Regions from separate parts of the Thermohahella caldifontis genome, predicted to be linked through region 1. Evidence: predicted binding sites of a transcription regulator. Region 1 holds the regulator's gene; each other region holds the start of a gene.
What was found. The regulator sigma-54, encoded in region 1, starts transcription at its own class of promoters, with help from an activator protein. The targets are predictions, from matches to a motif close to TGGCACNNNNNTTGCTNT.
Positions count from the first base shown of each region.

Region 1 (7,452 bases):
TGGACACCGGCTTTGTCCGTGCCTGCCGCCTGATTCTGGACTGCCCCGGCCGCGTGGTGGTCACCGGCATGGGCAAGTCCGGTCATATCGGACGCAAGATTGCCGCCACGCTTGCCAGTACCGGCAGCCCTGCCTTCTTCGTTCATCCGGGCGAAGCATCGCACGGGGATCTCGGCATGATCACCCGGCAGGATGTGGTGCTGGCACTCTCCAACTCGGGTACCACGGCTGAAATCGTGACACTCCTGCCCCTGTTGCGGCGCATGAATGTCCCTCTGATTGCCATGACCGGAAACCCGGATTCGACCCTGGCTCTGGCTGCCGAAGCCCATCTGAACACCAGCGTGGCTACGGAAGCCTGCCCGCTGGGGCTGGCACCCACGGCATCCACTACGGCAGCACTGGCCATGGGCGATGCGCTGGCTGTCGCACTGCTGGAAGCCCGGGGATTCACGGCCGAAGACTTCGCCTTCTCCCACCCGGGCGGTGCACTGGGGCGGCGGTTACTCCTCAAGGTGGAAGACATCATGCACACGGGCAACGAAATCCCCTGCGTGCAGCCGGGTACACCACTCAAGGAAGCGCTGCTGGAAATGTCCCGCAAGGGCATGGGCATGACCGCCATCGCCGACCAGGAAGGGCGTATTTTCGGCATCTTTACGGATGGCGATCTGCGCCGCACCCTGGACCGGGATATCGATATCAACACCGCGCTGATTGATGATGTGATGACGACCCACGGCAAGACGGTTCCGCCCTCCATCCTGGCCGCAGAGGCGCTGGGGCTCATGGAAAGCAGCAAGATCAACGCACTGCTGGTGGAAGAGAACGGGCGTCTGGCCGGCGCGCTGACCATGCACGACCTGCTTCGTGCGGGAGTCCTGTGATGCCGACCGAACAGATCCGGTTGCTGGCGCTGGATGTGGATGGCGTGCTCACGGACGGCAGCGTCACCTACGACAGTGCCGGCCATGAACTCAAGAGCTTCAACATCAAGGATGGACTGGGCCTGAAACTGCTCAGGGATGCCGGCATGGCCTTGGCCATCATCACCGGCAGAACCTCTCCCATGGTTGATCGTCGCGCCCGGGAGCTGGGGATTGATCACATCATTCAGGGCCGTGAAGACAAGCTGGTTGCACTGCGTACCCTTTGTGATCAACTCGGACTTTCCCGGGAGCAGGTCGCCTACATGGGTGATGACCTGCCCGACCTGTCCGCAATCGAGTGGTCAGGAATCGGGGCCGCGCCGGCGGATGCCCATGTTTATGTGCGCGCACACGCGGACTGGATCAGCACACTGCCCGGCGGCAAGGGCGCCGTGCGCGAGCTGGCGGAACACCTGCTGGCACGGGAGCAGTGTCTGACCGCCGTCTGGCAACGCTATCGCCTGCAACAGGAGCGCTGAACGTGCCCGATCCCGGCCGGCTGATGCGAATCATCCTGCCCCTGCTGCTGGCAGGCGGCGCCTGGTGGCTGTTCACGGCAGATCCTTCGAGCGTGATTCAGCCCCCGGTCGTGCTCAAGGACAGGGAACCGGATGCGTTCATCAAGGATGCCACCTACCTGACCTACAGCAAGACCGGCACGCTCTCCAGCCGGATCCAGGCGCAGGAAGCCTGGCACTACCCGGACACTGACGAGGGAGAACTTGTACAGCCGGTCGTGGAAGTTTATCAGACCGATGCAGCCCCCTGGGTGCTGAAAGCGCAACGCGGTATTTACAGCGCCTCAGCCGACACGCTGCGCCTGGAGGAAGACGTCCACGCCGTGGGGATTGTCGGCAGCGGCCATCCGCTCCAGTTCGGCACCGAATCCCTGACCTACCTGAATGCGAAGCGCTTTATTCAGACGGACCAACCCGTTAAGATGACCTCCGACCGCGCTGAAACCACGGCAGTGGGCATGAGCGTTTCCATCGATGACAAACGCATAGACCTGCATCATGAAGTTCAATCTGTTATCTATCCTTAGTGCGCTGATTCTGGCCCTGTCCGGCATATCGGCCACCCGCGCACTGGAGCTTGCCGCCAGCACTGATCCGATCCGGGTTCAGGCGGATCGCGCACAGCTGGACGAAGCGTCCGGCAAGGCCACCTATTCGGGGCATGTTGTAGTGACTCAGGGCGAGGCCCGGCTTGAAGCGGAAACGGTTATTCTCTACCGCGATGCTCAGGGTGTTTCCCGGGTTGAAGCACATGGCCAGCCGGCCTATCTCAGGCAGATCGCCCCTGGCGATACCGTCGCCACCGAGGCCTGGGGTGAGACACTGGTGTACTCACGGGATACGCAGACACTGGAACTGTTGCGTGGCGCCCGGCTGAAGCAGGGCACCAATGTCTTCCGGGGCAACACCATCCATTACAACACGCGCACACGAGTGGTTGACGCACGCTTCGACGAAAATACAGGCACCGGACGGGTGGAAATGATCATCACGCCTGCCAACAAAGAGGCGCCGGCCAAACCATGAGTCAGGGCATCCTCCAGGCACTGAATCTGGCCAAGAGCTACAAGAAGCGGCCTGTCGTGAAGGACGTCAGCCTGGACGTGCGCCAGGGCGAAGTCGTGGGATTGCTCGGCCCCAATGGCGCAGGCAAGACCACCTGCTTTTACATGATCGTGGGATTGATTGCCTGTGACAAGGGCCGCATCCTGATTGACGACGAAGACGTCACCTTTCTGCCCATGCACGGGCGGGCGCGAAAGGGACTGGGCTACCTGCCGCAGGAGGCTTCGGTTTTTCGCAAGTTGTCAGTGGAAGACAACATCCTGGCCATTCTTGAAACGCGAAAGGACCTCAACCGGGCCCAGCGATTGGAGCGCCTGGAAGATCTGCTGCAGGAATTTCACATCACACACATTCGCAAGAGCCCGGGCATGGCACTGTCCGGTGGCGAGCGACGACGTGTCGAAATCGCCCGGGCACTGGCCACGGAACCGCGCTTCATCCTGCTGGACGAGCCCTTCGCAGGCGTTGACCCCATCTCTGTCGGTGACATCAAGCAGATCATTGATCACCTCCGTCAACGTGGCATCGGCGTCCTTATTACCGACCACAATGTCCGGGAAACGCTGGAAATCTGCGAACGCGCCCATATAGTGAGCGAAGGATACATCATTGCGAGCGGCTCACCACAGGAAGTGCTTGAAAACCGCAAGGTTCGCAAGGTTTATCTGGGCGAAAGCTTCAAACTTTAGTTTGTTTGCAAGCAAGAATTGTGACAGACTTTGTCCAAACTACCTGAACAATACTGACAGAGGTTGCGAAGCCGTCACGCATGGTCATGAAAACATCTCTTCAGCTGAAGATTGGTCAGCAGTTGACCATGACCCCGCAATTGCAACAAGCCATACGGCTGTTGCAGTTGTCGACGCTGGATCTCCAGCAGGAAATTCAGACCGCTCTGGAAAGCAACCCCATGCTGGAGGTGGCCGAGGATCTGCCCCCTGCCCCGTCCGAAGGCAAACAGGATGAGAGCGGGGCTCATCAGGATACCGAAGCGGAATCGGCCCATGAATCCGATTCGCAACCTGCTGCAGATGAAGGTTTCAATGAATCCATCCCCGAAGATCTTCCCGTGGATACGGCATGGGAAGACATCTATCAGGGATCCACGCTCAGTTACGGTTCTGCACCGCCAGACGAAGAGTTTGATTTCGAGTCACGCAACTCCCAGACGGAATCGCTGCGTGACCATCTGAGCTGGCAGCTGAATCTGATGCCCATGAGTGAGCCGGACCGGCGAATCGCCGAAGCCATCATCGACGCCATCGATGATGACGGCTATCTGATGGCCTCGACAGAAGAAATCCTGGAATCGGTCAATCGCGACCTGGAAGAGCCGGTCAATGAGGACGAATTCAACGCCGTCCTCAAGCGCATCCAGCATCTGGATCCGACCGGTGTAGGGGCACGCAACCTGCAGGAATGCCTGCTGATCCAGCTCAATCAGCTGGCCCCGGACACCCCTTGGCTGAATCAGGCCCGCAAGGTCGTACACCATTATCTGCACCTGCTGGGCAACCGGGATTACGCTCAAGTGATGCGTCGTGCACGGCTCAAGGAGCACGAGCTGAAGGAAGTCCTCCGCCTGATCCAGTCGCTCAATCCGAAGCCCGGAAGCGTCATCAGCACCAGTCAGTCCGAATATGTCATCCCGGATGTCATCGTGCGCAAACATGAGGGCGCCTGGCGGGTTGAGCTCAATCCGGAGATTGCGCCACGCATCCGGGTCAACCCCATGTACGCATCTCTGGTTCGCCGGGCAGACAACAGCGCTGACAACACCTATCTCAAGGATCAGCTGCAGGAAGCCCGGTGGTTCATCAAGAGCCTGCGCTCCCGGAATGAAACGCTGCTCAAGGTCGCCACCAAGATCGTCGAGCACCAGCAGGCTTTTCTGGAACACGGTGAAGAAGCCATGAAGCCTCTGGTACTGCATGATATTGCCGAAGCAGTTGGCATGCATGAGTCCACCATTTCCCGTGTCACAACCCAGAAATATATGCACACGCCCCGTGGCGTGTTTGAGCTGAAGTACTTTTTCTCCAGTCATGTCAGTACGGATTCCGGAGGAGAATGCTCGTCTACAGCCATTCGGGCCATGATCCGCAAGCTGATCGCAGACGAGCCTCCAAAAAAGCCGCTCAGTGACAGCAAGATTGCTGCACTGCTGGGCGAACAGGGTATTCAGGTGGCCCGGAGGACGGTTGCAAAATATCGGGAGGCCATGAACATCCCGCCGTCCAACGAAAGAAAGCGCCTGATATGATCAACTGAAATGCGATAGATCAATTCAAAGCCCCACGCTTCTGTTATGCTGAAAGTGGGCCTCAAACAACACAGAAGGAGCCAGTTATGCAAATCAATATCAGTGGTCATCATCTCGATCTGACCGACGCACTGAAAAGCTACGTCAACGAAAAGATGGAGCGACTCGAGCGTCACTTTGATCAAATTATCGGGATTGATGTCACCCTTTCCGTCGAAAAGGAGCGTCAGAAGGCTGAGGCCAATGTGCGCATTCGCGGAAACGATCTGCATGCGGAAGCTGAAGACAATGACATGTACGCCGCCATTGATCTGCTGGTCGACAAACTGGATCGCCAGCTGGTGAAACGCAAGGAAAAAACTGTTGACCGGAATCACGGCGCGTCCTGATACGGAATCCCTCCAATGAGCGATCAATCCCTGACGATTGAGTCCATCCTGTCTCCCGCCCTGACCCGCCGGGGTCTGGCGGGAACCAGCAAGAAAAAGGCGCTGGAAGACATTGCCAACATGGTGGCCGCGCATTACCCGTTCCTCGACGAGCACACCCTGTTCAACAACTTGGTATGCCGGGAACGGCTCGGATCAACGGGTATCGGTCACGGCGTGGCCATCCCCCACTGCCGTCTGGAAAACTGCGACCGGGTAATCGGTGCACTGGTCACACTGGATAATCCTGTCGACTGGGATGCCATTGACCAACAGCCCGTGGACATCCTCTTTGCCCTGATTGTGCCTCAGGAGGCCACCGGCGAACATCTGGATCTGCTCAGTCAGCTGGCGAGACGATTCAACTCTCCGGTATTCAGGGAGGCCATTCGCAACGCCCGGTCTGATGACGAGCTTTTGCGTGTGGCTGTGAGTGATCAGGTGCAAGAGCAGTGATGGAGCTGATTATCGTCAGCGGGCGCTCCGGCTCGGGCAAAAGTACCGCCCTGCATGTACTGGAAGATATCGGATTTGACTGCATCGACAACCTGCCTGCAGACCTGCTTCCCGAACTGATCGAACGCACGTCCCACAGCCGGCAGGCCTCAAGCCTGAAACTGGCCGTCGGTATTGATGCGCGCAATCTGATGGAAAGCCTGGATACCTTGCCCGACATGCTCGCGCCGCTGCGTGAGCAGGCCAATGTCTGCATTCTCTATCTGGATGCCGATGACGAGGTATTGCTTCAACGCTTCCACGCCACACGCCGGCGGCACCCTCTGACACGACAGGGCTTTTCACTGGAAGCCGCCATTCAGCAGGAGCGCAAGCGGCTGGACGCCATTGCCAGCTGTGCGGACCATCGCGTGGATACCTCAGGCCTGTCCCTGTATGAGCTCAGGGACAGCGTCAAGTACATTGTCCTAGGTCATGAAGAGCAGGATCTGGAACTCATTATCCAATCCTTCGGATACAAGCACGGCATTCCCCGGGACTCCGACTTCGTATTTGACGTCCGCTGCCTGCCCAATCCTTACTGGGAACCCTCACTGCGCCCCCTGACCGGAAAGGACAAACCCGTTCAGGACTTTCTGAACAAACATGAAGACACCGCCAGGATGGTACAAAGCATCTTCGGCTTCCTGTCAGACTGGATGCCCGGGTTTCGTCAGAACAACCGGGCCTACGTCACCATCAGCGTCGGTTGTACCGGTGGGCAGCACAGATCCGTGTATGTCTGTGAAAAGCTTGCCGAAATGTTCCGCGACACGTATGCTAACGTCAAAGTCCGGCACCGGGAGCAAGGCGACACATGATCGTTGAGCGGATCGAAATCATCAACGAGCTGGGCCTCCATGCCAGAGCAGCAGCCAAGCTCGTGGGTACAGCATCCCGGTTTGGCTGTGACATCCGACTCACCAAGGATGGCATGACGGTGGATGCCAAAAGCATCATGTCCGTCATGATGCTGGCCGCAAGCAAGGGCACCTGGATCGAAATCACCGCTGAAGGTGAGGATGCCGAAGACGCCATTGCTGCCCTCAGGGAACTGATCAACAATCGCTTCGGTGAAGAGAAGTAACCGACCGATCACCCGGGCCGCGACATGACCGAAACCTATCCCAGAAGCAAAGCCCGAGCACGTCTGCGCTCTCTCGCAGAAGCTCTGGATAGTGGTGCGATTGCCCAGGTCTCCAGGATACTCAATTCGGACCTGTCACCCGGCGATATCGCGCACCTGATAGAATCCTCCCCACCCAAGCAGCGGCGCCTGCTCTGGAGCCTCATTGACCGGGATCTGGAAGGGGATGTCCTGGCCTATGTGGACGACGACATCCGGGCGGAGTTCCTCTCCGAGCTCAATGCGCAGGATGTTCTGGAGCTGACCGAAGATTTCGAGGTGGACGACCTCGCCGACCTGCTTCAGCAACTTCCGGAGTCGGTGTATGAGGAAGTGCTGGCCGCCATGGACGAGCGGGATCGCAAACGGGTGGAGGAAGTCCTCTCATACCCGGAGGATTCCGCAGGCGGCCTGATGAATACGGATGTCGTGACCATCCGTCCCGACATCACGGTCGATGTCGTATTGCGTTACCTGCGCATGCACAAGCAACTGCCGCCCATGACTGACAGCCTCATCGTCGTCAACCGCAAGGATGAATATATCGGCATCCTGCCCATTACCCGACTTCTGGTCTCCCAGCCATCGGCAACCGTACGCGAGATCATGCGCACGGATATTGATCCCA
Region 1 covers NZ_CP154858.1:1,295,644-1,303,095, forward strand. Annotated here, with positions in the region: gene AAIA72_RS06315 (KpsF/GutQ family sugar-phosphate isomerase) at 1-887, shown strand, start outside; gene AAIA72_RS06320 (KdsC family phosphatase) at 887-1,408, shown strand; gene lptC (LPS export ABC transporter periplasmic protein LptC) at 1,411-1,974, shown strand; gene lptA (lipopolysaccharide transport periplasmic protein LptA) at 1,946-2,473, shown strand; gene lptB (LPS export ABC transporter ATP-binding protein) at 2,470-3,201, shown strand; gene AAIA72_RS06340 (RNA polymerase factor sigma-54) at 3,288-4,775, shown strand; gene raiA (ribosome-associated translation inhibitor RaiA) at 4,862-5,164, shown strand; gene ptsN (PTS IIA-like nitrogen regulatory protein PtsN) at 5,180-5,659, shown strand; gene rapZ (RNase adapter RapZ) at 5,659-6,519, shown strand; gene AAIA72_RS06360 (HPr family phosphocarrier protein) at 6,516-6,785, shown strand; gene mgtE (magnesium transporter) at 6,810-7,452, shown strand, end outside.

Region 2 (7,452 bases), 1.2 Mb from region 1:
GCAATATTGACTCGGAGCGGCAGGAAATCCTCATTCAGCATGTGATCCGGGCTCAGAGCCGGGAGCTGAGAGCACGGCGGGAGGCCCGGGAGGCTGGCAAGTCACCTGATGGGGCATAGGTCCATTCATCCATGTGAAAGACACCCTGTACATCCATTCTGACCAGCGTTGTGCTGCGTGTCCCGTAATGGGGCAAGCGGATAAAGCGTGAGGACAGGGCGTTTTCCATGTCGCGGGGCAGTCCGGTTTCGGGCAGGGCGTGCGCCGGCGCTTTCCGGGTATCCAGCATGATCTGCTGAAACGCTTCCGGTGCCGGGTCATCCTCGCGGGCCAGTAGTGCAGACAGCGCCTGCTTGCCGCTTTCCACCTTGAACCAGGGAGAATCCAGTTCTGCATTGCTCAGCCCGTAAATGCCGGCTTTCCGCAATTGGTGAAAGGCGGGTGTCCGGTTGCTGAGGTAGTGCAGTCTTTCCTTGTCCCAGACGATCAGATTGAAACCCGTCCAGGCATTTTTCTGGCTCTCCAGCCACGCAAACCATGTGCCGAGGTCTGGTGTCAGCAATGCATCGACAACCAGTTCTCCCCGGGAGCGTGTCCCTTCTGGCTGAGGATGCCGGCGCACGTTGGTCACCAGCGCAAAGCGGTCGGCGGTGCAGCCCAGCCAGGTTCCACCCGCCTGTTCATCACGGCCGGCCCGGATGACCGGGCGGGTGGCCCACCGGTGCAGCGGGCGGGTCGGCCGGGCATAAAACTCGTCCCGGTTGGCCAGCGCAATGAAGGGATAGTGTGTGGACTGGCCGATGGCAAAAAACGCAAGACACATGAAGGAAAGGTCATCCCTTTGTGAAGGGTGTCGTGTATTATAGCGCCTTTGAGCGGGAGGGCGATGATGGTTTTTTTGGCCTATATGGTTCTGGGCGCTGTCGCCGGGGTATTGGCCGGATTGTTCGGGATTGGTGGCGGGCTGATTATCGTGCCGGCACTGATCTTTGCGTTCGAACTTCAGGGTGTGGCGCCCGAAATCCAGCCTCATCTGGCGGTGGGCACTTCTCTGGCGACGATTGTGTTCACGGCCATCAGCTCCATTCGCAGTCATCATGCGCATGGCAGCGTGCGCTGGGACCTGGTTCGGTTTCTGGCCATCGGCCTCGTTCTGGGTGCGGCCCTCGGTGCCCAGACAGCGGCCCAGATGAGTGGCGCGCTGCTGAAGCTGGTCATCGGGTTGTTCGCCTGTGCCATGGCGGTCAAGATGTGGCTGGATATCCGGCCGAAACCGGGACGCAGTGTGCCGGGGCCCCTGGGCCTCGTGGTGGCGGGAGGCGGCATTGGCTGGGCGTCTGCCATTTTTGGCATCGGCGGCGGATCCATGATGGTTCCTTACCTGAGCTGGTGCAATGTGCGCATGCAGGAAGCGGTCGGAACCTCCGCGGCCTGTGGCCTGCCCATTGCGGTGGGAGGTGCCCTGGCCAACATGGTCACCGGGCAGGGTGACCCGCTCCTGCCCGAGTACAGTGTAGGCTATGTCTATCTGCCCGCGCTGGCGGGTGTGGTGCTGACCAGCATGTGGACCGCACGCTGGGGGGTGGCGCTGGCCCACAGATGGTCACAGCAGAAACTCAAGCGCGCTTTTGCGGTCTTGCTGGTGATCGTGGGCATTCGTTTTGTGTGGAAATCTCTGGGAGTCTGAAGGATGTGGAAGTATCCGAACATTGATCCGGTGGCGGTGTCACTGGGACCTCTGAAAGTTCACTGGTACGGGTTGATGTATCTCGTGGGCTTTGCCGGGGCCTGGTGGCTGGCACGCCTGAGGGCGCGGAAGCCGGGCGCACCGTTCAACGAGGAACAGGTGGGGGATCTGATCTTCTACGGCATGCTGGGCGTCATTCTTGGCGGACGTATCGGCTATGTCATTTTCTACAACTTTGACAAGTTTCTGGCTGATCCGCTCTGGCTGTTTCAGGTCTGGACAGGAGGCATGTCCTTCCATGGCGGGCTTCTGGGTGTGATTCTGGCCATGTGGTGGTATGGCCGCAGCCAGGGTGTACGCTTCTTTGACGTGGCCGATTTCGTCGCGCCGCTGGTCCCGGTCGGTCTGGGAGCAGGGCGTATCGGCAACTTCATCAACGGCGAACTCTGGGGGCGGGTCACGGACAGCCCCTGGGGCATGGTCTTCCCGACCGGAGGCCCCCTGCCACGGCATCCGTCCCAGCTTTATGAGTTCGCACTGGAAGGCGTGGTGCTCTTCGTTCTGCTGTGGACGTACTCCAGCAAACCGAGACCGACCATGGCCGTATCCGGCCTGTTTCTCGTCGGCTACGGGACCTTCCGCATTCTGGTCGAGTTCGTTCGTGAGCCGGACCCCCAGCTTGGGTATCTGGCCTGGGGGTGGCTGACCATGGGGCAGGTCCTGTCCGTGCCCATGGTGCTGGCCGGCATGATTCTGATGGTATTGGCCTATCGCCGGGCCGGGACAGAACAGGTGAGCAAGGCATGAAACAGTATCTGGACATGATGCGCCATGTGCGCGACAACGGTTTCCGCAAGTCGGACCGCACCGGAACCGGAACACTCAGCGTATTCGGGTATCAGATGCGCTTTGATCTGCAGGCCGGTTTCCCACTGGTGACGACCAAGAAACTCCATCTGCGCTCCATCATTCATGAGTTGCTCTGGTTTCTCAGCGGGGACACGAACATCCGTTATCTGCATGAAAATGGCGTGACCATCTGGGATGAGTGGGCGGACGAGAACGGGGATCTGGGACCGGTATACGGGTATCAGTGGCGCAGCTGGCCCGCCCCGGATGGACGGCATATTGACCAGATCAGCCAGGTACTGGACCAGCTTCGCAACAATCCGGATTCCCGTCGCCATATCGTGGTGGCCTGGAACCCGGCCTGCGTGGACGACATGGCGCTGCCGCCCTGCCACGCACTGTTTCAGTTCTATGTGGCGGATGGTCGTCTGTCCTGCCAGCTCTATCAGCGCAGTGCGGACATCTTTCTCGGGGTGCCCTTCAACATTGCCAGTTACGCCCTGCTGACCCATATGGTGGCACAGCAATGTGATCTGGAAGCAGGGGAGTTTATCTGGACCGGAGGTGACGTGCACCTGTATCTCAATCATCTGGATCAGGCGGACGAACAGCTGTCCCGGGAGCCCCGACCGTTACCCCGTCTGAAGATCCTGAGAAAGCCGGAATCATTGTTTGATTACCGGTTCGAGGATTTCAGGATTGAGGGTTACGACCCGCATCCCCACATCAAGGCACCGGTTGCAGTCTAGGAGGCAGGTATGCGTGTCGCGATGATTGCCGCCATGGCCAAAAACCGGGTCATCGGCCGCAACAACAAACTGCCCTGGTATCTGCCCGAGGATTTGCGCTACTTCAAGCGCATTACGCTGGGCAAGCCCATGATCATGGGGCGCAAGACCTTTGAGTCCATTGGCAAGCCGCTGCCGGGCCGGGCCACCATTGTGGTGACACGCAACCCCGAGTGGCGGGCGGAAGGTGTGACCGTGGTCCCGGATCTGGAGACAGCGCTGCGCAAGGCCAGGGCCTGGGCCATGACGGCTGCGGTGGATGAGGTGATCGTGGCCGGCGGTGGGCAGATTTATACGGAGGCGCTGGCCCGTGCAGACCGGATGTACCTGACCCTGGTGCATGCCGAGGTGGAGGGTGATGCCCGGTTCCCGGAATGGAATCCGGCTGAATGGCGGGAGGTGTCCAGGGAAGATTTTGATGCCATCCCCCCCAATACGTACCCGTACAGTTTCGTGGTGCTGGATCGTCTGCCCGGCTGAACCGGGCAGATACGGGGTTCAGACCGGGCGGCGGCGACGCAGTCCGGCGAGCAGGAGACCCAGGCCGGCCAGTGTCAGACTTGCCGGTTCACTGACTGGAACTGGTCCCTTGCCCTCGATGACATCATTCCCACCTGTCATGGCCCAGTGAAACGCAATTTCAGGGCCGTCCAGCAGGGCTGTACCGCTCAGATCCATGTCAAACTGAATGTATCCGCCTGCCGCATTCACCTGAAAGGTTCCGGTCTTGCCTGTGTTGAGGGCATAGCTGGATTGTGTGTCAACGGCTACGGCCTGGCCGTTGCGGAATGTCCACCCCGAGGACATGAAATCATCGCTTTCCAGGAGTGTAAATCGGTTGGGGCCAGCAAGTTTGTACAGGGTCACTGAGCCGGAGGTGTTCCACCGGTCGTCCAGGGCCAGACCGTAGATCCAGTGGGTACCGTTCTGCGCATTGTCCGCAGCGAATCCATTGGATGCCAGGCCATAAGGTGACCATTGATCGGACAAGAGCAGATCACCCAGGCCGATTCCGCGTTTCAGCCCTTCACTGTCAGCATCGGGAAAGACGCCGATGTGATTGACAAAATTCGTATAGATGCGCGTGCGGAGTGTGGTGCCCGAGAGGCTGTAGGTGAGGCGGCTGATGTCAAACTTCGATGTGGCGCCGATAACATCGCCATATCCGTGGTCATCGCTGCCGACGTAGGCATCCGTGATGGTATACGCTTGCGCGCTGAGGGCGGCACAGGTCAGTGTGATGGCGGTGCAGAGCTTTTTCATGTGTATCTGGTGTCCTTGTCCCTGAATGCAATTATTTTTTACAGGTGCCTGATCAGCACTGGCAAGATATGAGCACAAAATGGGCCAATATGAATTTTTTGTTTCAGGGCAGAAAGATAGCTGACACCTTTGTATTCGCTTGATTGCGGTGGGTGTTAATAATCTGGACGTATCTGTTTGCGGATGAGAAGTGCGTCAAAATTGTGGTGTAAAAATAATGGGCGGTGCGCCGGGCGGGCCGGCACACCCCTGACAGGGCGTCAGTCTTCCAGCAGGGCCTTGTTGCGGACGGCGCCCTTGTCCGCCGAGGTGGCAAGCAGTGCGTAGGCCTTGAGCGCGGTGCTCACCCGACGCGGCCGCGGCTTTGCCGGCTTCCAGGCTTGGGGTCCCCTGGCCTCCATCGCGGCGCGTCGACGCGCCAGTTCTTCATCCGGGACATCCACATTGATGCTGCGGCGCGGAATGTCGATCAGGATGCGATCACCTTCCTCAACCAGGCCGATGGCGCCACCGGCAGCGGCTTCCGGAGAAACATGACCAATGGACAGCCCTGATGTGCCGCCGGAGAACCGGCCGTCCGTGACCAGGGCGCAGACCTTGCCCAGCCCCTTGGACTTGAGATAGCTGGTGGGGTAGAGCATTTCCTGCATGCCCGGCCCGCCTTTCGGCCCCTCGTAGCGAATGATCACCACATCTGCCGGCTTGATCTCACCGCCGAGAATCTTCTCGACAGCTTCCTCCTGACTCTCGCAGATCCGGGCACGGCCTTCGAAGACCAGAATGCTTTCATCCACACCGGCTGTCTTGACGATGCAGCCGTCTTCAGCAATGTTGCCGTAGAGCACGGCCAGGCCGCCTTCGGTGCTGTAGGCGTGCTCGATGTTGCGGATGCAGCCGTTTTCCCGGTCAAGATCAAGGGAGGGCCAGCGGGTGCTCTGGCTGAAGGCTTCCTGTGTCGGAATGCCTGCCGGCCCGGCCTTGTAGAAGGTGTGTACTGCTTCATCCTGCGTGCGCATCACGTCCCACTTGTCCAGGGCTTCGGCCAGGGTCGTGCTGTGCACCGTGGGCAGGGAGGTGTTCAGGATGCCGGCCCGGTCCAGTTCTCCCAGAATGCCGTAGATGCCACCGGCGCGGTGCACATCCTCAATGTGATATTTCTGCGTGTTGGGCGCCACCTTGCAGAACTGCGGCACCTTGCGGGACAGCCGGTCGATGTCCTGCAGCGTGAAGTCCACTTCGCCTTCCTGGGCGATGGCCAGGAGGTGAAGGATGGTGTTGGTGGATCCGCCCATGGCAATGTCCAGCGCCATGGCATTCTCAAAGGCAGCCTTGCTGGCTATGCTGCGCGGCAGTACCGATTCGTCATCCTGTTCGTAGTAACGGCGGGTGTTTTCCACGATCTGGCGGGCGGCACGCAGGAACAGATCGCGCCGGTCGGCGTGTGTGGCCAGCATGGTACCGTTGCCGGGCAATGCGAGGCCGATGGCTTCCGCCAGGCAGTTCATGGAGTTGGCGGTGAACATGCCGGAGCAGGAACCGCAGGTCGGACAGGCGGAGCGTTCGTATTCGGCCACGGTTTCATCAGACGCCGAGTCATCGGCTGCAATGACCATGGCGTCCACCAGATCCAGGGCGTGTGTCGCCAGCTTGGTCTTGCCCGCTTCCATGGGGCCGCCGGATACGAATATGGCCGGAATGTTCAGGCGCATGGCGGCCATGAGCATCCCCGGGGTGATCTTGTCGCAGTTGGAGATGCAGATCATGGCATCGGCGCAGTGGGCGTTGACCATGTATTCCACCGAGTCCGCAATGATCTCGCGGGACGGCAGGCTGTAGAGCATGCCGTCATGCCCCATGGCAATCCCGTCATCCACCGCAATGGTGTTGAACTCCTTGGCCACCCCCCCTGCGGCTTCAATTTCGCGGGCCACCATCTGTCCCATGTCTTTCAGGTGGACATGACCGGGCACAAACTGGGTAAAGGAGTTGACCACGGCAATGATCGGCTTTCTGAAATCATCGTCCTTCATGCCCGTGGCACGCCACAGGGCCCGTGCACCGGCCATGTGGCGACCGGCTGTTGTGGTTCGAGAGCGATAGGTTGGCATAGTGTTTTGATCCCGTTGTCTATCGTGTTCGGAGCGTAGGTGGCACAAGGATACCAGACTCGCCCGCACTTGGGCAGACACCCGGCTTGACAGGGGTGTCATCCCTCAGTATCGTGCGCCGCAACTGTCAGGTGTCTTCCGCAAGGAAGATGAAACGGGAAGCCGGTGCGCCGCAAGGCAAGTCCGGCACTGCCCCCGCAACGGTAGGTGAGTCAGACTGCGCTTCACGCCACTGTGTCAGAACATGGGAAGGCGCGCAGCCGGCCAGTTGGCCCCTCACGAGTCCGGAGACCGGCCTGACAACACTGCCTGGTGGCGCGGAGGGCGCCGGCCAAGCGCATTTCGTATTTCTCCGTCATGCGCAGCCCTGCCTCCTCCCGCCCCGGCGATTCACGCGGGTGTGCGAAACGGAGGAAGAGTTCAATGCGCAAGTCCTGTCTGGCCCTGAGTGTGGCCATCCTGTCCCTGCCTGTTCAGGCTGAAGTTGATCAAACCCTGGTTGTCACGGCCAATCGTGTGGCCCTGACGCTGGATGACACCCTGGCATCCGTCACGGTGATCAAGCGGGAAGACATCGAGCGCCAGCAGGCGCGTACGCTGCCGGAGCTTCTCCGCGGCATGGCCGGACTGACGGTTACGCAGAGTGGTGGCGTTGGCGCAACCTCTTCCGTGTTTGTCAGGGGAACCAATTCCAGTCACGTGCTTGTGCTTGTGGATGGCGTCAAGGTGGGCAGCGCCACCCTGGGCACGGTAGCCT
Region 2 covers NZ_CP154858.1:56,494-63,945, forward strand. Annotated here, with positions in the region: gene AAIA72_RS00275 (PilZ domain-containing protein) at 1-119, shown strand, start outside; gene AAIA72_RS00280 (NRDE family protein) at 53-823, opposite strand; gene AAIA72_RS00285 (sulfite exporter TauE/SafE family protein) at 887-1,687, shown strand; gene lgt (prolipoprotein diacylglyceryl transferase) at 1,691-2,494, shown strand; gene thyA (thymidylate synthase) at 2,491-3,285, shown strand; gene folA (type 3 dihydrofolate reductase) at 3,295-3,804, shown strand; gene AAIA72_RS00305 (PEP-CTERM sorting domain-containing protein) at 3,823-4,587, opposite strand; gene ilvD (dihydroxy-acid dehydratase) at 4,848-6,695, opposite strand; cobalamin riboswitch at 6,808-7,010, shown strand; gene AAIA72_RS00315 (TonB-dependent receptor) at 7,119-7,452, shown strand, end outside.
Region 2: the regulator sigma-54 is predicted to act here: its motif matches at 4,657-4,674, upstream of AAIA72_RS00305 (PEP-CTERM sorting domain-containing protein).

Region 3 (7,452 bases), 1.6 Mb from region 1:
GGAAGTTGTTGGATTCGTTGACACCTGCCACATCGTCATAAGACAGATCAATGGCTTCGTCCGGAACTACCTTGACCCACTCGTATACCGTGTCATCAGAACCGAACTGTACGGAACCGAAATCACCTTTTACACCCATGTAGGCTTCGTCTGTGGAGAACTGCGTAGCGCTGGTGACCGCATCCACATCGAATTCCATTTTCAGGAAGCCGGTGATGCCCGGTGCAATCTCGTGAGAGTGCTTCACACCGATGGTGGAACCGTTGTCAAAAACGCTATTGGTGGTGGTTGTGGTAGAACCGTTGTCCGTTTCGCTGTTCAAGTAACCCAGCTGGATGTTGCCGTATACAGTCGGCATGGAGTTGATCTTGGCAGCCAGCTCAGCAGCCGGGTCCATCGCGAAAGCGCTGGAGGATGCGAAAGTTGCAGCAGCAATTGCTGAAGCGATCAGAGTCTTTTTCATTTCGTCTTCCTTTTGTGTGTCAGTTAACTTCTTGCGAAGCCGGTTGTTGGATTCTGTTTCGTTATTCGGCCACTTGCGTGCCCATTTATAGTCAGGCCATATGTCATTTACATGACATTTTGCTGTCAGTCAAATTTTTTACGGCACTTCCTCCTGTCGTTTCCGGCGTTGAGGGGTTTTCTTTCATTGCCTTCCCTGAAGGGACAATTCCCCTTGCCTAACAGTTGGTTAGACCAATGACCTAATACTCATTCTCAGGAACAATATGTAATACAATGTTGTTAATTTTGCAACCTGTTCCCTCGAAAAAACTTAAACTTTTTTGTCACAAGAAGCCGGCATCTTATCGCACGTTCCCGGCCAGTTTCCGGCACTGCTCCGGCTTCCTCTTTAATATCAGCGTCTTGTTGCACACCACACTTGCCAGCCTGCCTTACTATAGCAAAAGCAAGCGCAAAGCCGGCACCTACCTTTGTATAATGCCGCGCCTCTCAATCATTTGACTTGACCTCAAGCAAAAAAGTCACAGGTCCGTCGTTCACCAGCCGGACTTTCATGTCAGCCCCGTACCGGCCAGTCGCCAGGTTGATCACCTGCTCACGCGCCCTTGCCACAAAGTAATCATAGAGAGCCTTGCCCTTCTCAGGGTCGGCGGCAGATGAAAAGCTGGGACGCAGGCCGCGAGAGGTGTCGGCTGCAAGCGTAAACTGGGAAACAACAAGAAGATCGCCGGAGATGTCCGACAGGCTGAGGTTCATGCGGTCATCATCATCGGGAAAGACCCGGTAGGCCAGCACCTTTTCCAGCAGACGATCTGCCGTGCGTTCACTGTCTTCCGGCTCCACCGCGAGAAACAGCAATAGCCCGCGGCCGATGGCGCCCACAACATCGCCACCCACCGTAACGGAAGCCTCTGTGACCCGCTGCAGCAATCCTTTCATGCGCGGCCTGTACCTTTTTGGCGGTCAATCCGATGCATAAACTTTATTGTTCTTCTCTTGAATAAACATACTAACTTTGCCTGCCAGCCATCATCCAGCAACACAGCCAGTCAGGCACTGCGGCGACCTTAGCACATCCGAGCCCGGGCGCCGCATCAGGGAAAGCCGAAATATCTCAGCCCTTCTCCGCTCGCGACGCGCGCTTGCGCTCGTGCTCCTTGAGGAATTTCTTGCGCAGACGGATGGAGGAAGGCGTCACTTCCACCAGCTCGTCGTCATCAATGAATTCCAGCGCCTGCTCCAGCGTCATTTTGATCGGCGGGGTCAGCAGAATGTTCTCATCGGAACCCGAGGCGCGCACGTTGGTGAGCTGCTTGGCCTTGGTGGGATTCACGACCAGATCGTTGTCACGACTGTGAATACCGATGATCATGCCCTCATACACTTCCACACCCGGTCCGATGAACAGGCGGCCACGCTCCTGCAGGTTGAACAGGGCATAACCCAGCGCCTTGCCCTGCACGTTGGATACCAGTACGCCGTTGTTGCGCTTCACGGCGCCACCTTCCTTCATGGGGCCATAATGATCGAAAACGTGGGTCAGGATGCCGCTGCCGGAGGTCAGCGTCAGGAACAGGGAGCGGAAGCCGATCAGTCCACGGGACGGCGCAATGAATTCCAGGCGCGTGCGACCCTTGCCGTCAGGCTGCATGTTTTTCAGCTCGCCACGACGATTGCCCATTTCCTCCATGATAGCGCCCTGATGCGCATCATCCACATCAATCACCACGTGCTCGTAGGGTTCCTGCTTGACGCCATCAATCTCACGAATAATCACTTCAGGACGGGAAACGCCCAGCTCATAGCCTTCACGCCGCATGGTTTCAATCAGTACGGACAGGTGCAGCTCACCACGGCCGGACACCTTGAATTTTTCCGGACTGTCACCTTCCTCGACCCGCAGCGCCACGTTGTGGATCAGCTCCTTCTCCAGACGCTCCTTGATGTTGCGGCTGGTGACATATTTGCCTTCCTTGCCTGCAAAGGGCGAGTCGTTGACTTGGAAGGTCATGCTGACGGTGGGTTCGTCCACCTTCAGCGGCGGAAGGGCCTCCGGATGTGCCGGGTCACAGAGGGTATCCGAGATGTTGAGCACTTCCAGACCGGTCACGCAGACGATATCCCCTGCGGAGGCCGTTTCCACCTCGACCCGTTCCAGGCCGTGATAACCCATGACGGTCAGGATCCGGCCATTGCGGCGCTTGCCGTCACGGTCCACCACCACAACCGGCATGTTGGTCCGGGCCGTACCGCGCGTAATGCGCCCCACGCCGATGACCCCGACATAGCTGTTGTAGTCCAGGGCACTGATCTGCATCTGGAAGGGGCCGTCGGTATTGACCTCGGGCGGCGGCACGTTGTTGACGATCATCTCGAACAGCGGCGTCATGTCCTCGGCCATGTCATCCGGATCCAGACCGGCAATCCCCTGAAGGGCCGACGCATAGATAATGGGGAAATCCAGTTGCTCGTCCGTGGCACCCAGGCGGTCAAACAGGTCAAAGACCTCGTTGATCACCCAGTCCGGACGGGCGCCCGGCCGGTCGATCTTGTTCACCACCAGGATGGGACGCAGGCCACGCTCGAACGCCTTCTGGGTCACAAAGCGGGTCTGGGGCATGGGGCCATCCACCGCGTCCACCAGCAGCAGCACGGAATCGACCATGCTCAGCACACGCTCCACTTCACCACCGAAGTCGGCGTGTCCGGGAGTATCGACGATGTTGATGCGGTAGTCGTTCCAACGGATAGCGGTATTCTTGGCCAGAATGGTGATGCCGCGCTCCCGCTCCTGATCGTTGGAGTCCATGATGCGCTCGGCGTCCACCTGCTTGCGCCCGAGTGTGCCGCTCTGCTGCAGCAGCTTGTCCACGAGTGTTGTCTTGCCGTGGTCAACGTGGGCGATGATGGCGATGTTACGTAGTTTACTGATCACTGTTGCTATCCGTTCGGTTTTTTCAAGGCCGCACATTATACAGGTGTTGGGGTCAGCCGTATACGGGACCCTGCCCGCTTACCCAAAGCCACCTTTGGTTGCGCACTGTTTTGGTGCACTCACACTCTACCGATACGCTTCACGCCCCATTTTGGTGCGCACGCTGATTTCACCGAACAGCCTCTTCTCATATGAATCAGCAACTTGGACAAGCCATGCAATATGGCATCGTCCTTGCTTTCTCAAAAAACCAGAGCACTTTTCGGGCAGTTCTGATACGCTTTCGCCCGTAAGGACTTTTCCGGATCGCAGCGCCCGGAACATCACAACATCAATGCTACAAAACGGAGTAACCGGAATGTCAGAGAAAACTCTGAACCTGATCAAAGAACACGACGTCAAATGGGTTGACCTGCGCTTTACCGACTCGCGCGGGAAAGAACAACACGTCACCATTCCTGCCGCAGAAGCCACCAAAGAGGGCTTCTTTGAGGAAGGCAAGATGTTCGATGGCTCTTCCATTGCGGGCTGGAAGGGCATCAATGAATCCGACATGATCCTGATGCCGGACGATGAAACAGCCGTCATTGATCCGTTTACGGAAGACACAACGCTGAACCTGCGTTGCTCCATCGTCGAGCCCACGACCATGCAGGGCTACGAGCGCGATCCCCGCTCTGTTGCAGCACGTGCGGAAGAGTACCTGAAATCCACGGGTATTGCAGACACGGTACTGTTTGGCCCGGAGCCCGAGTTCTTCGTATTTGACAGCGTCAAGTGGAACACGGACATGAAGGGCTCCTTCTACGAAGTTTTCTCCGAGGAAGCCGCATGGGTATCCGGCGAAGATTTCGACCGTAACAACATCGGTCACCGTCCGGGTGTCAAGGGCGGCTATTTCCCGGTACCGCCGGTGGATTCACTCCACGATCTTCGTGCCGCCATGTGCGCCGCCATGGAAGCCATGGGCCTGGAGATTGAAGTCCACCACCACGAGGTTGGCACCGCGGGTCAGTGCGAAATTGGTGTTGGCGCCAACACACTGGTGAAAAAGGCTGACGAAGTTCAGATTCTCAAGTACTGCGTACACAACGTGGCTCATGCCTATGGCAAGACGGCCACCTTCATGCCGAAACCCGTGGTGGGTGACAACGGCAGCGGCATGCACTGCCACCAGTCTCTCAGCAAGGACGGCAAGAACATCTTTGCCGGTGATGGCTATGCCGGCCTGAGCGACGAAGCATTGTACTACATCGGCGGCATCATCAAGCATGCCCGGACACTGAACGCGTTCACCAACGCTTCCACCAACTCCTACAAGCGCCTGGTGCCGGGCTTCGAAGCGCCGGTCATGCTGGCCTACTCTGCCCGCAACCGCTCGGCTTCCATCCGGATTCCGTTTGTGACCAATCCGAAGGCACGCCGCATCGAGGTTCGCTTCCCGGATCCGACAGCCAACCCGTACCTGGCTTTCGCCGCCATGCTGATGGCCGGCCTTGACGGTATCCAGAACAAGATCCATCCGGGCGATGCCATGGACAAGGATCTGTATGATCTGCCGCCGGAAGAGGCCAAAGGCATTCCGACCGTGTGCAGCTCTCTGGAGCAGGCGCTGGATTATCTGGAGCGCGACCACGAGTTCCTGACCCGTGGCGGTGTATTCACCGAAGACATGATTCAGGGTTACATTGACCTGAAGCGTGGCGAGGTGGAGCGTCTGAACATGACCACCCACCCGGTCGAGTTCGACATGTACTACTCCATCTGATCCCCTTCCGGGACAGAGGACCCCGGCATGCCCGTGCATTGCCGGGGTTTTTTTTGTCCGCGGTTCTGGTACATTGATGAGTACAGGAGGACACCATGACAACACGGACTTGGCTTTGTATCGCTCTCGGCCTGACTATCCTGAATGCTCAGGCAGAAATCTATCGCTGGGTGGATCCGCAGGGTAACGTGGAATACAGCGACTCGCCCCGTGAGGGAGCCGAGAAGGTCGAACTGCCCCCTGTACAGATCATTTCCCTGCCCAAGGCCAGCGAAGTGCCTTCTCGGCCCCGGCAGACACCCCCTGAACCGCCGGCTCTCCCCTACAAGACACTGAAAATCCGCTTCCCGGAAGACCAGAGCGCCTTTTTCTCCGGTGACGGTAACGTGACCGTCCTGGTGGATATGGACCCTCCTCTTCAACCGGGCCATTTCTTGCAAGCGGTGCTCGACGGTCAGCCTGTTCCGGCAAGCGGTGGCGTACTGGTACTCAACAATGTGTACCGGGGCACGCACTCTCTCAAAGTGAACGTCATGCGTGACGGACAGGTCATCCAGAGCACCCCCGCCATCACCTTCACCATCCAGCGCCCCCGCGTTCGCAGATAACCCGGCCGCACCATTTTGGTGCGTTTATTAATCAGAATGCGCTAAACTGGTGTCTGACTCCCGCCTGGCAGCCGGCATGGCCCGCCTCCGCGGGCCTGTTGCGCCAACAACGCACGCACAGATGATGGCGCGTTTCTTGCTGAATCAGGACTGACTCAAACAGGAAATTGTGGATGAACACACCGATCGTGTCAGCACTGACCGAACACCTGACGACCGCCATCCTGGTGCTCAATGGGCAGCTTCAGCCGGTCTACCTCAATCCCGCAGCCGAAAGTCTGCTCGAGGCCAGCGCGTCCCATCTCTGTGATCAGCCACTGGAAACTGCCCTGGTATTGGAGGACAGTACGCGCGAAGTGCTGCTCAAGTGCATGGAGACCGGTCAGACCTTCACGCAAAGGGAATGCACCCTGACACTGGCCTCCGGAGCCACCATCCATGTCGATTTCAGTGTCAGCCGGCTTCAGGATGCGCTCAATACACACCTGATCATGGAGTTTACCGCACGTGACCGCCTCGATCGCATCAGCCGTGAAGAGGCCCTGCTGGCCAAGCAGGAGGCCACCCGGCTGCTGGTTCGCGGGCTGGCACACGAAATCAAGAATCCGCTTGGAGGCATCCGCGGTGCCGCACAACTGCTCCAGCGCGTGCTGCCGGATGATGACAGCCGGGCCTATACGCGAATCATTATTGAAGAGTCTGACCGACTGAGACACCTGGTTGACCGCATGCTGGGTCCGACCCGGTTGCCCGAACGGGTACCGCTGAACATTCATGAAGTGCTTGAGCGGGTGATCCAGCTCATTCAGGCCGAGGCTGCCGGGCGGATCACGCTGGTACGGGATTATGATCCCAGCCTGCCGGAAATTCCGGGAGACCGGAGTCAACTGGTTCAGGTCTTTCTCAATCTTGCCCGGAACGCCATGCAGGCCCTGCTGGAGGCACCGGAGCTGCCCGAGCGGCGCATCATTTTCCGCACACGCCCTCAGCGTCAGTTCACGATCGGACAGGCCCGGCACCGGCTGGTGCTGAAGGTCAGTGTGGTGGATACGGGGCCGGGCATTGACCCGCGCATGCAGGAAAGCCTGTTTTATCCCATGGTCAGCGGCCGTGCCGAGGGCACGGGCCTGGGACTGTCCATTGCCCAGAGTATCGTTGGCCAGCATGGTGGGCTGATTGAGTGCGAGTCCCGCCCGGGACATACGGAATTCATGGTTTATCTGCCGCTGGAGGCACACGCATGACGGACGGACTGGTCTGGATCATTGATGACGACACATCCATTCGCTGGATACTTGAAAAGGCGCTTGAACAGGCTGGCATCGGGTGCCGGACCTTCTCCTCTGCAGAGGGCGTCCTGAACCTGCTGGAATCCGATCAGCCCGATGTGATTGTGAGCGATATCCGCATGCCGGGTCAGGATGGCTTGTCATTGCTGTCGGAAATTCACGAGCGCTGGCCTGAACTGCCGGTGATCATCATGACGGCCCACTCTGATCTGGAAAGTGCGGTGTCCTCCTACCAGTCGGGTGCCTTTGAATATCTCCCCAAGCCGTTTGACCTGGACGAAGCGGTAGCCCAGATTCAGCGGGCCATCCATCACGCCCGGGAGTCCAGACGGATTCACGCGCCGGCTACCGAGCCCTCGGAACAGACGACGGAGATCATCGGTGAGG
Region 3 covers NZ_CP154858.1:3,160,070-3,167,521, reverse strand. Annotated here, with positions in the region: gene AAIA72_RS15355 (porin) at 1-463, opposite strand, end outside; gene dtd (D-aminoacyl-tRNA deacylase) at 955-1,404, opposite strand; gene typA (translational GTPase TypA) at 1,580-3,400, opposite strand; gene glnA (glutamate--ammonia ligase) at 3,759-5,168, shown strand; gene AAIA72_RS15335 (DUF4124 domain-containing protein) at 5,264-5,776, shown strand; gene glnL (nitrogen regulation protein NR(II)) at 5,950-7,020, shown strand; gene glnG (nitrogen regulation protein NR(I)) at 7,017-7,452, shown strand, end outside.
Region 3: the regulator sigma-54 is predicted to act here: its motif matches at 5,902-5,919, upstream of glnL (nitrogen regulation protein NR(II)).

Region 4 (7,452 bases), 630 kb from region 1:
TCAGGCTGAACTGTTACTGAAGGTGGTACCTCATGTCGTCCAATGACACCGTGCACATACTGATTGTTGATGACCATCCCATGATGCGCAAGGGCATCCGGGATCTGCTGGAACTGGAGCCTGATCTCGAGCTGGCCGGCGAAGCGGCCACAGGGGAGGAGGCCATTCGTCAGGCCGTGGCCAACGAGCCGGATGTCATTCTGCTGGACCTCAACATGCGGGGCATGGGCGGACTGGACACCCTGCGCAACCTGCGCGAGGCCGATGTGTTCTGCCGCATCCTGGTCTTTACCGTTTCAGATAACCGACAGGATGTGCTGGCCTGTCTGCGCAACGGTGCCGACGGTTATGTGCTCAAGGATGCCGAGCCGGAAGATCTGCTGGACAGCATCCGGCGCGTGGCGGCCGGGCGAACGGTGATCAGCGATGAACTGGCTCATGTGCTCGCCGATGCCATCCGTCAGCGCGACAACGGGCCGTCCAGCAAGCTCGATCTGCTGACGGCACGCGAACGGGAGATTCTGGTGAAGATCAAGGAAGGCCTGAGCAACAAGATGATCGGCGCGCAGCTCAACATCACCGAAGGCACCGTCAAGGTACATGTCAAGAATCTGCTCAAGAAGATGAATTTCCGCTCTCGTGTGGAGGCGGCCGTCTGGGCAACCGAGAACCTCTGAGCCCGGTTGCCCGGTCGTCATGCCCGGACTGAACCCGACACTCAATCCTTCATGACCACCTTCTGCTTCGCGGCCACCCGCTCGCGCATGCTGTAGGGCATCAGGCGCATGAGTCCGACCAGCGCCTTGTTGACCCAGCCGGTCACGCACACGGTCTGGCCGCGCATGGACGCTTCATAGCCCAGCCGGGCCACCTCATCCGCATCCATCCACATCCAGGACGGCACACCCGCCAGAGCCTTCTTCACCCCCATGTTGTCGTGGAACTCGGTGTGGGTGAAGCCGGGACAGACCGCCGTGACATGCACGCCCCGGGGCTTGAGCTCCAGAGCCAGGGCTTCCGTGGCGTGGAGCACGTAGGCCTTGGCCGCGTTGTACAGATTGCCCGGATATTCCGGTGCGTGAGCGGCAATGGAGGCCACATTGATGATGCGCCCGAATCCGCGTTCCACCATGGCCGGCGCAAAACGGTGGCAAAGCTCGGTGAGGGAGACCATCAGCACCTGCATGAAGGCCCGGTGCTCTTCCCAGCTGGCCTCCAGAAACTTTTTCTTCAGGCCGTAACCGGCGTTGTTCACCACGCCGTCAATGCTCAGCCCCGCCTCCTTCACAAAGGCTTCAATCTTTGCCGGTGCCCCCACTCTGGCCAGGTCGGCCGCAAAGACCCGGTGATCTCCCCCGTATGCCTCCGTCAGCTCTGTTGCCAGCGCCTGCAACCGGTCTTCGCGCCGGGCCACCAGCACCGTGTCCCAGCCGTTTTCGGCAAACACCCGCGCAAAGCTCTTGCCGATGCCTGCCGATGCGCCCGTAATCAATACCCTTCGCCGTTCAGTCATGGTTGTCGTGCTCCCTGTTTGTCCTGTTCAGTGCCATCACACTGACGCCTGCCGGACCCCGTGCCCTGCCCGGTCAGGGGCAGGACACCACAGCATCGTCAACGCAACACATTATCATTTTTCAGCCTCTGCTGACCAGCGTGAACGCATATAACGCGCTGATTGACCGCCGGTTTGGGAGCTGCCATCATTCCCGATCCATCACTCGGAAACGGAAACCGCCATGCCGGCTGATGTCCCGGACATGCTCAATCCTATCACCTCTCCGGACAGCCCGCTTGCACCGGACCGGCAAAGTGTGATGACCTATGCCTGAGCAAGTCCATCAACCCTCTGAACAAGAACAAGACAGGAACCGCAGGAAAAGACCATGAAAATTCATGAAATGCGCATTGCCCCCAATCCCCGTCGCGTCCGGATCTTTCTGGCCGAGAAAGGCATCACGGATATCGAATATGTACAGGTGGACCTGAGCAAGGGGGAGCATCTCACGCCCGAATTCCGGAAAATGAATCCCTTCTGCACCGTACCGGTGCTGGAACTGGACGACGGGACCTTCATTTCCGAAACCATCGCCATCTGCCGGTATTTCGAAGCCCTGCACCCGGAACCCAACCTGTTCGGGCGCGACGCACGGGAACAGGCCCTGGTGGAAATGTGGCAGCGTCGCATCGAGTTCTATTTCATGCTCCCGACCGGCATGGCCTTTCAGCATCTGAGCGACTATTTCAAGGCCTACAAGCCCCAGGTCCGGGAATGGGGAGAACTGTGCCGCGACCGCGCCGAAAAGATGTTCGGCATGATGGATGCCCACCTGGCCACCACCCCCTTTGTGGCCGGTGACCGGTTCACCGTGGCCGACATCACCCTGCTCTGCACCGTGGACTTCAACAAGGTCAACAACCTGCGGCTGACAGACGCGCACCCGAACCTCAGGCGCTGGTACGACGAAGTCTCGGCCCGGCCCAGCGCACAAGCCTGACATCTGTCAACATCCTTTACACCAACCCGGGGCCCGCGTACGGCCCCCTCCCTGACGACCACGCCAACTCGCTGGTTAGCATGGATTGTCGGCCTCACGGCACGGCGCTTGCGTTCATGTTCACACCGCTGAACAGCCACAGCACGATAACCAGGAGTCACCTCATGTTTACCCTGATCCGCTCACTCAGTCTGATCCTTTCCGGCGTCGCCCTGTCACACATGGCCATGGCCTCTCCCGTACTCTTCTGCAAGGACGGCCCCGCGATAGATCTGGTGGCTGACGGTTGCATTTCCGGTTCCTCATCCCACTATCCCAATGGGGGAGACGGTATCTATACCAATACTGGAGGCGGTGACTCCGAAAGCGCCGTCGAGGCTGCCATTCTGGGCGCAACCGGCGTGGTCACGGACATCAGCCTGTTCGGGGAATTTACACCTCCCCCTCCGGCTCCGGTCCCGTCAGTTTTCTTTACAATCGTGCCGAGCGTGTCTGTCAGCTCCAGTGATTGGCTGACGGGAACCTGGATGACCTCTGCCCCCGTCGACTTCATCACTCTCAAGGGCGCAAACAGCTTTGCGCTCTTTGATGTCCAGGGTGCCACATCCGGCAGCTGGAGCATGAGCGGCATACTGAACAATGGCGGCAATACCCCGCAGCTTTCGCACCTGCGGGCCTGGGTGAAGGTGGTGAGTGTGCCTGAGCCGGATACTCTGGCCCTGCTGGTGTTGGGTGTCGCGGGCCTGATACTGGGTCGGCGGACGCGCAGGGTCCGGTCAGCCTGATACGGTACGCTCCGAAACCGTATCCCCCACGCCATGAACGCACAACGACCCGGCCATTGGCCGGGTTTTTCATGATTCGCTAGCGGCTGAAACGCTGCACCTGGCCATCCGACGTCACCGCCACCAGGCCATTACCGGTAAATGCCAGCGCATCAATGGCCCTGGAGCCGCGCCCGACCACTTTCTTCGGCTTCATGCGCCAGTGCCCGAGCTCACTGCCGGAGCTGACATCCATCAGATAGACATCCCCCTGAAAGCCACCCAGCGCAAGCTGGCGGTCATCCCGGGAAAAGCGTGCCGAGACAAAGTTCTTGTAGGTGAAGGGCAGCCGGTTCCGGGCATTGCCGCTCTCCGTATCCCAGATCACCACATCCTCGCGTTGTGACGTGGTGAGGGCCAGCCGCCCGTCGTGACTGAGCGCCACCGTCTTGACCTGATTGCGGTGCTCGAAGGTCTGCACCCGCTCTCCCGTATCCAAACGCCACAGGCGAGCCTTGAAGTCATCCGAGCCGGTCAGGGCAAAGCGGCCGTCGGCACTGAGCGCCACACCGTAGACTTCGGCTCCATGATCAAAGGCATAGAGCGTCTGCCCCTGTTCCACATCAAAGTAGATGGCCTGATTGTTCTGCAGCCCCAGCAGGGCGTGACGGCCATCTTCCGAGAGTGTGGCCGAGAGCACCTTGTCGGGGGCGCGCCAGAAGTGCAGGGCCTGGCCATTCGTGGCATCCCAGACCACCATATCGCTTTCGCGGATGGTCAGGGCACGGCGGCCATCCCCGGAAATGGCCACTGCACGCAGCACGGTGAATTCGCCCGACTTGTGGTTCCAGTTATAGACACGCGAACGGGAGGTGACGTCCCAGAGGCTGCCACCATGATGGATGGATGCGATGACGGCCTTGCTGCCGTCTTCGGACAGGGCGCTGTCCAGCACGCCCTGAACTGCCACCTCAAAGGTTTCTGCGGGCCCTTTTGCCTCACAGCCGGCAAGCACCAGCAAGGCGAGCAAAAGGACCCATCTACGGATTTGCATGGAATTTCCTGCACCTGCACGTTTTCAGATCGTACAAGTGTAGCGCAGATTCAGGCGACTTGTGAGGCGTGGGCGCGGTGAATTTTCTCGATCAGGACATCTTCCAGCGAGAAACGCTCTTCCAGCGTCTCACCGAGCTCGCCCAGCTGAACCAGCAGCGCCTTGAGCGCTTCCATCTCTTCGGGCGTCTGGTCGAATTCGTCGTTGAAGTCCAGCAACTTTTCGGTAGTGACCTGAATTTTGGGCAGAAGCTCGTCGGCGATCTGCTCGCAGCCATCATTGAAGGCCCGTGCTTCGGCAATCAGCTGATCAAACACTTCGAAATGACCGGCAGATGCGTAATCCACCAGCAACTGACAGAATGTCCGGAGATGCTGAACGGCCGCTTCCACGTCGGGAAAGCTGTCCACGGAAACCAGATCGTAATAGCGCACGATCAGTTCCTGACGCTCCTGAAGCCAGCGGTCAATGATCTCGCTGACGCCTCCCCAGCGTTCTTTGGCACTCTTGCAATTTTCCAGCATCGTACGTGTCCCCCTGCCCGATGGCTACTGCGTGTTTTGACTGTTATCGTTATCGGCTATCCAATATACGCAAAAGGGTACGGGCGTCTCAAGGCCAATTCGTGGCAAATTTGAAAGTTTTACGCTTTGTTCCGTGTAAGTGTTCACTTTGCAGACAGTTACACGCCTGCTATTGACGTATCGCACGGCCTGAACTAGGCTCAGATGCAAAGCCAACCCATTGATTCGGCATGTACATGACACTGATGACGCTTCGCATCCCATCCTTTCTGCTGGCCCTGTCGCTGATGCTCGCTGCCGCGAGTACCCGTGCGGCCGAGGCGCCGGATGACCTGCTTCAGTACATCGACCTCAAGCCCTCTTTCGTGCTCAATGTGCAGTCACCGGGGGGCAAGATGCGCTTTGCCAAGGTGGATGCGTCCGTGAAGGTGCTGACCCGCTCGGCGGCGGCTCTAGTGGAGCAGCACATGCCGTACATCCGCAATATCATGGTCATGCTGCTGACGGCAACGCCGGCAGACCAGTTGCGTTCCGTGGAGGGACGTGAGGCGGTGCGAAAGGAAGCCCTGAAGCGTGTCCAGGCGTTCTTCAAGAAGGAGGAGAACCGCCCGGTCGTGGATGACCTGCTGTTCACCTCCTTTGTAGTGCAGTAATCAGGCGATCTTGTTCTCGCCGTTGCCGCGGGCTTCCTGCTCGGCCACGCTGAGTCCGTCTTCCCAACCGGCTTCCCAGGCGGCGACCACGACATCGCCACGATACGGACACTTGCTGCGGTCGAGCTTCAGCAACCCGGCCATGTACCCCTGGCGGTACGCCTTGTTCAGTGTTTCCAGATTCCAGTTCAGGCTCAATTGATTGGCCATGGCCGCGCTCTCTCTGTTCGTTTCTTGTGATTATAGGTCTTTTGGTCTATTCCTGACCCGTATTGAAACGATCCTACCTGTTCAGCCCTGCCGGCAACATACGTAAATGTTTGTATCCTTACCTGTAATCAAATGTAACAGAGATTGACCAAAGATCCAGTGCAACAGATCGCACTTTCTTCATTCGGCTCCGGGGCCGGTCAGCAGGGGCTGAGCGCTTCCTGCATGTATTGCGCCAGATAGGCATCAAATGTGAGCGCATCTTCTTCCTCCAGGCGCGTCTGAGCCGCCAGTGACGCTTCGGACAGGGCCCTGAATTCGGCCTGTTCATCCGCTGTCAGCCCTTCCTCGCGCAAGGCCTGCTGATGCAGCTTCGCCAGCCCCATCATGAAACTGTTATGGCAGGTGGCCTCGGCCCTGATCCCCGCTGCCACACGCGCAGCCGGTGTCAGTTCCGGTGCCATGAGCCAGTCATGTGCCTGATCCACGGCCTGCCGGTAACGGGGTTCTCCGGCATCCGCAAGCCAGTCCGCCACACGCCGGATCTTCCGGATCAGGCGCTCCCCTTCATGCTCCAGGGTATCCCCCACCCGTTCCAGCCTGAGTCCGCGTTCGCGTCCGCGGCTGACTGTCAGGGCAAAGTCCCGGTCAATGTGATCGCATTCCTCATCCGGCACCACCGGTGCATCGTCCAGCAGGCAACAGAGCAGAAATGCCTCGATGAAAAACACCTGCCAAGGCTTGATGCCCAGCGGTGCATAGGGGTTCAGGTCCAGACAGCGCACCTCGATGTATTCCACACCGCGACGGCACAGGGCCTGCAGGGGCTTTTCGCCCGGCTGGGTGACCCGTTTGGGCCGGATGGTGCTGTAATACTCGTTCTCGATCTGCAGAATGTGGGTATTGAGCTGGCGGTACTCCCCGTCTACCTTGACGCCGATGGCCTCGTAGGGCGGGTACGGTGTGTGAGTCGCCTTGTACAGCGTGCTGTGATAGCTGCTCAGGCCGTTGAAGCAGACCTTCAGCGAGGCCTGGGCATGGTTCTGATATCCCAGATCGCTCATGCGCAGGGAGGTGGCATGGGGCAACCCGAGCGTCGCCGGTCCCATGCGAAGGAGATTGTGGGGCTTGCCGTCCACAAAGCTTTCGTCTGCCACGGGCGAGCCCCCGAACAGGCGCATGAGCAGCCAGCTGTGGCGGCGGAAGTTGCGGATGAGGTCAAAGTAGCGGGCAGACTTGAAGTCCTGGAGGCTGTCCGTGTTGCCTTCCACATCCTGGAGCGTCATCCAGAAGCGGTCCGTGAGGCTGAAATTGAAATGCACCCCGGCAATGGCCTGCATGATGCGGCCATAGCGCCAGTGCAGCCCGCGACGATAGACATGCTTGAGCTGCCCCAGGTTCGACGTGCCGTATTCGGCAATGCGGATGCTCTCGTTGCCCGCCAGCCGGCAGGGCATGGAAGCCGGCCAGAGTACCTCGCCTTCCGGCAGGTTGGCCTGAACAAAGCGGTGGATACGGCCGAGTGCATCGAACAGGTCGTCGACGCTCTCCGTCACGGGCGTGATGAGTTCGAGCAGCGCTTCGGAATAGTCCGTCGTGATGTTCGGGTGTGTGAGGGCCGAACCCAGTACCTTCGGGTGATCCGTCTGGCTGATGAAGCCCTCCGCATCCACCCGCAGGCCTTCCTTCTCCACGCCGCGGCGCAGGGTCTGGAGGATGTTCAGGCGTTGCCCGCCGAGGGCGTCAATATGC
Region 4 covers NZ_CP154858.1:1,930,072-1,937,523, forward strand. Annotated here, with positions in the region: gene AAIA72_RS09315 (HAMP domain-containing protein) at 1-46, shown strand, start outside; gene narL (two-component system response regulator NarL) at 33-677, shown strand; gene AAIA72_RS09325 (SDR family NAD(P)-dependent oxidoreductase) at 719-1,513, opposite strand; gene AAIA72_RS09330 (glutathione S-transferase family protein) at 1,884-2,495, shown strand; gene AAIA72_RS09335 (PEP-CTERM sorting domain-containing protein) at 2,660-3,280, shown strand; gene AAIA72_RS09340 (WD40 repeat domain-containing protein) at 3,360-4,313, opposite strand; gene rsd (sigma D regulator) at 4,364-4,837, opposite strand; gene AAIA72_RS09350 (flagellar basal body-associated FliL family protein) at 5,083-5,490, shown strand; gene AAIA72_RS09355 (ribosome modulation factor) at 5,491-5,700, opposite strand; gene gshA (glutamate--cysteine ligase) at 5,901-7,452, opposite strand, start outside.
Region 4: the regulator sigma-54 is predicted to act here: its motif matches at 2,593-2,610, upstream of AAIA72_RS09335 (PEP-CTERM sorting domain-containing protein).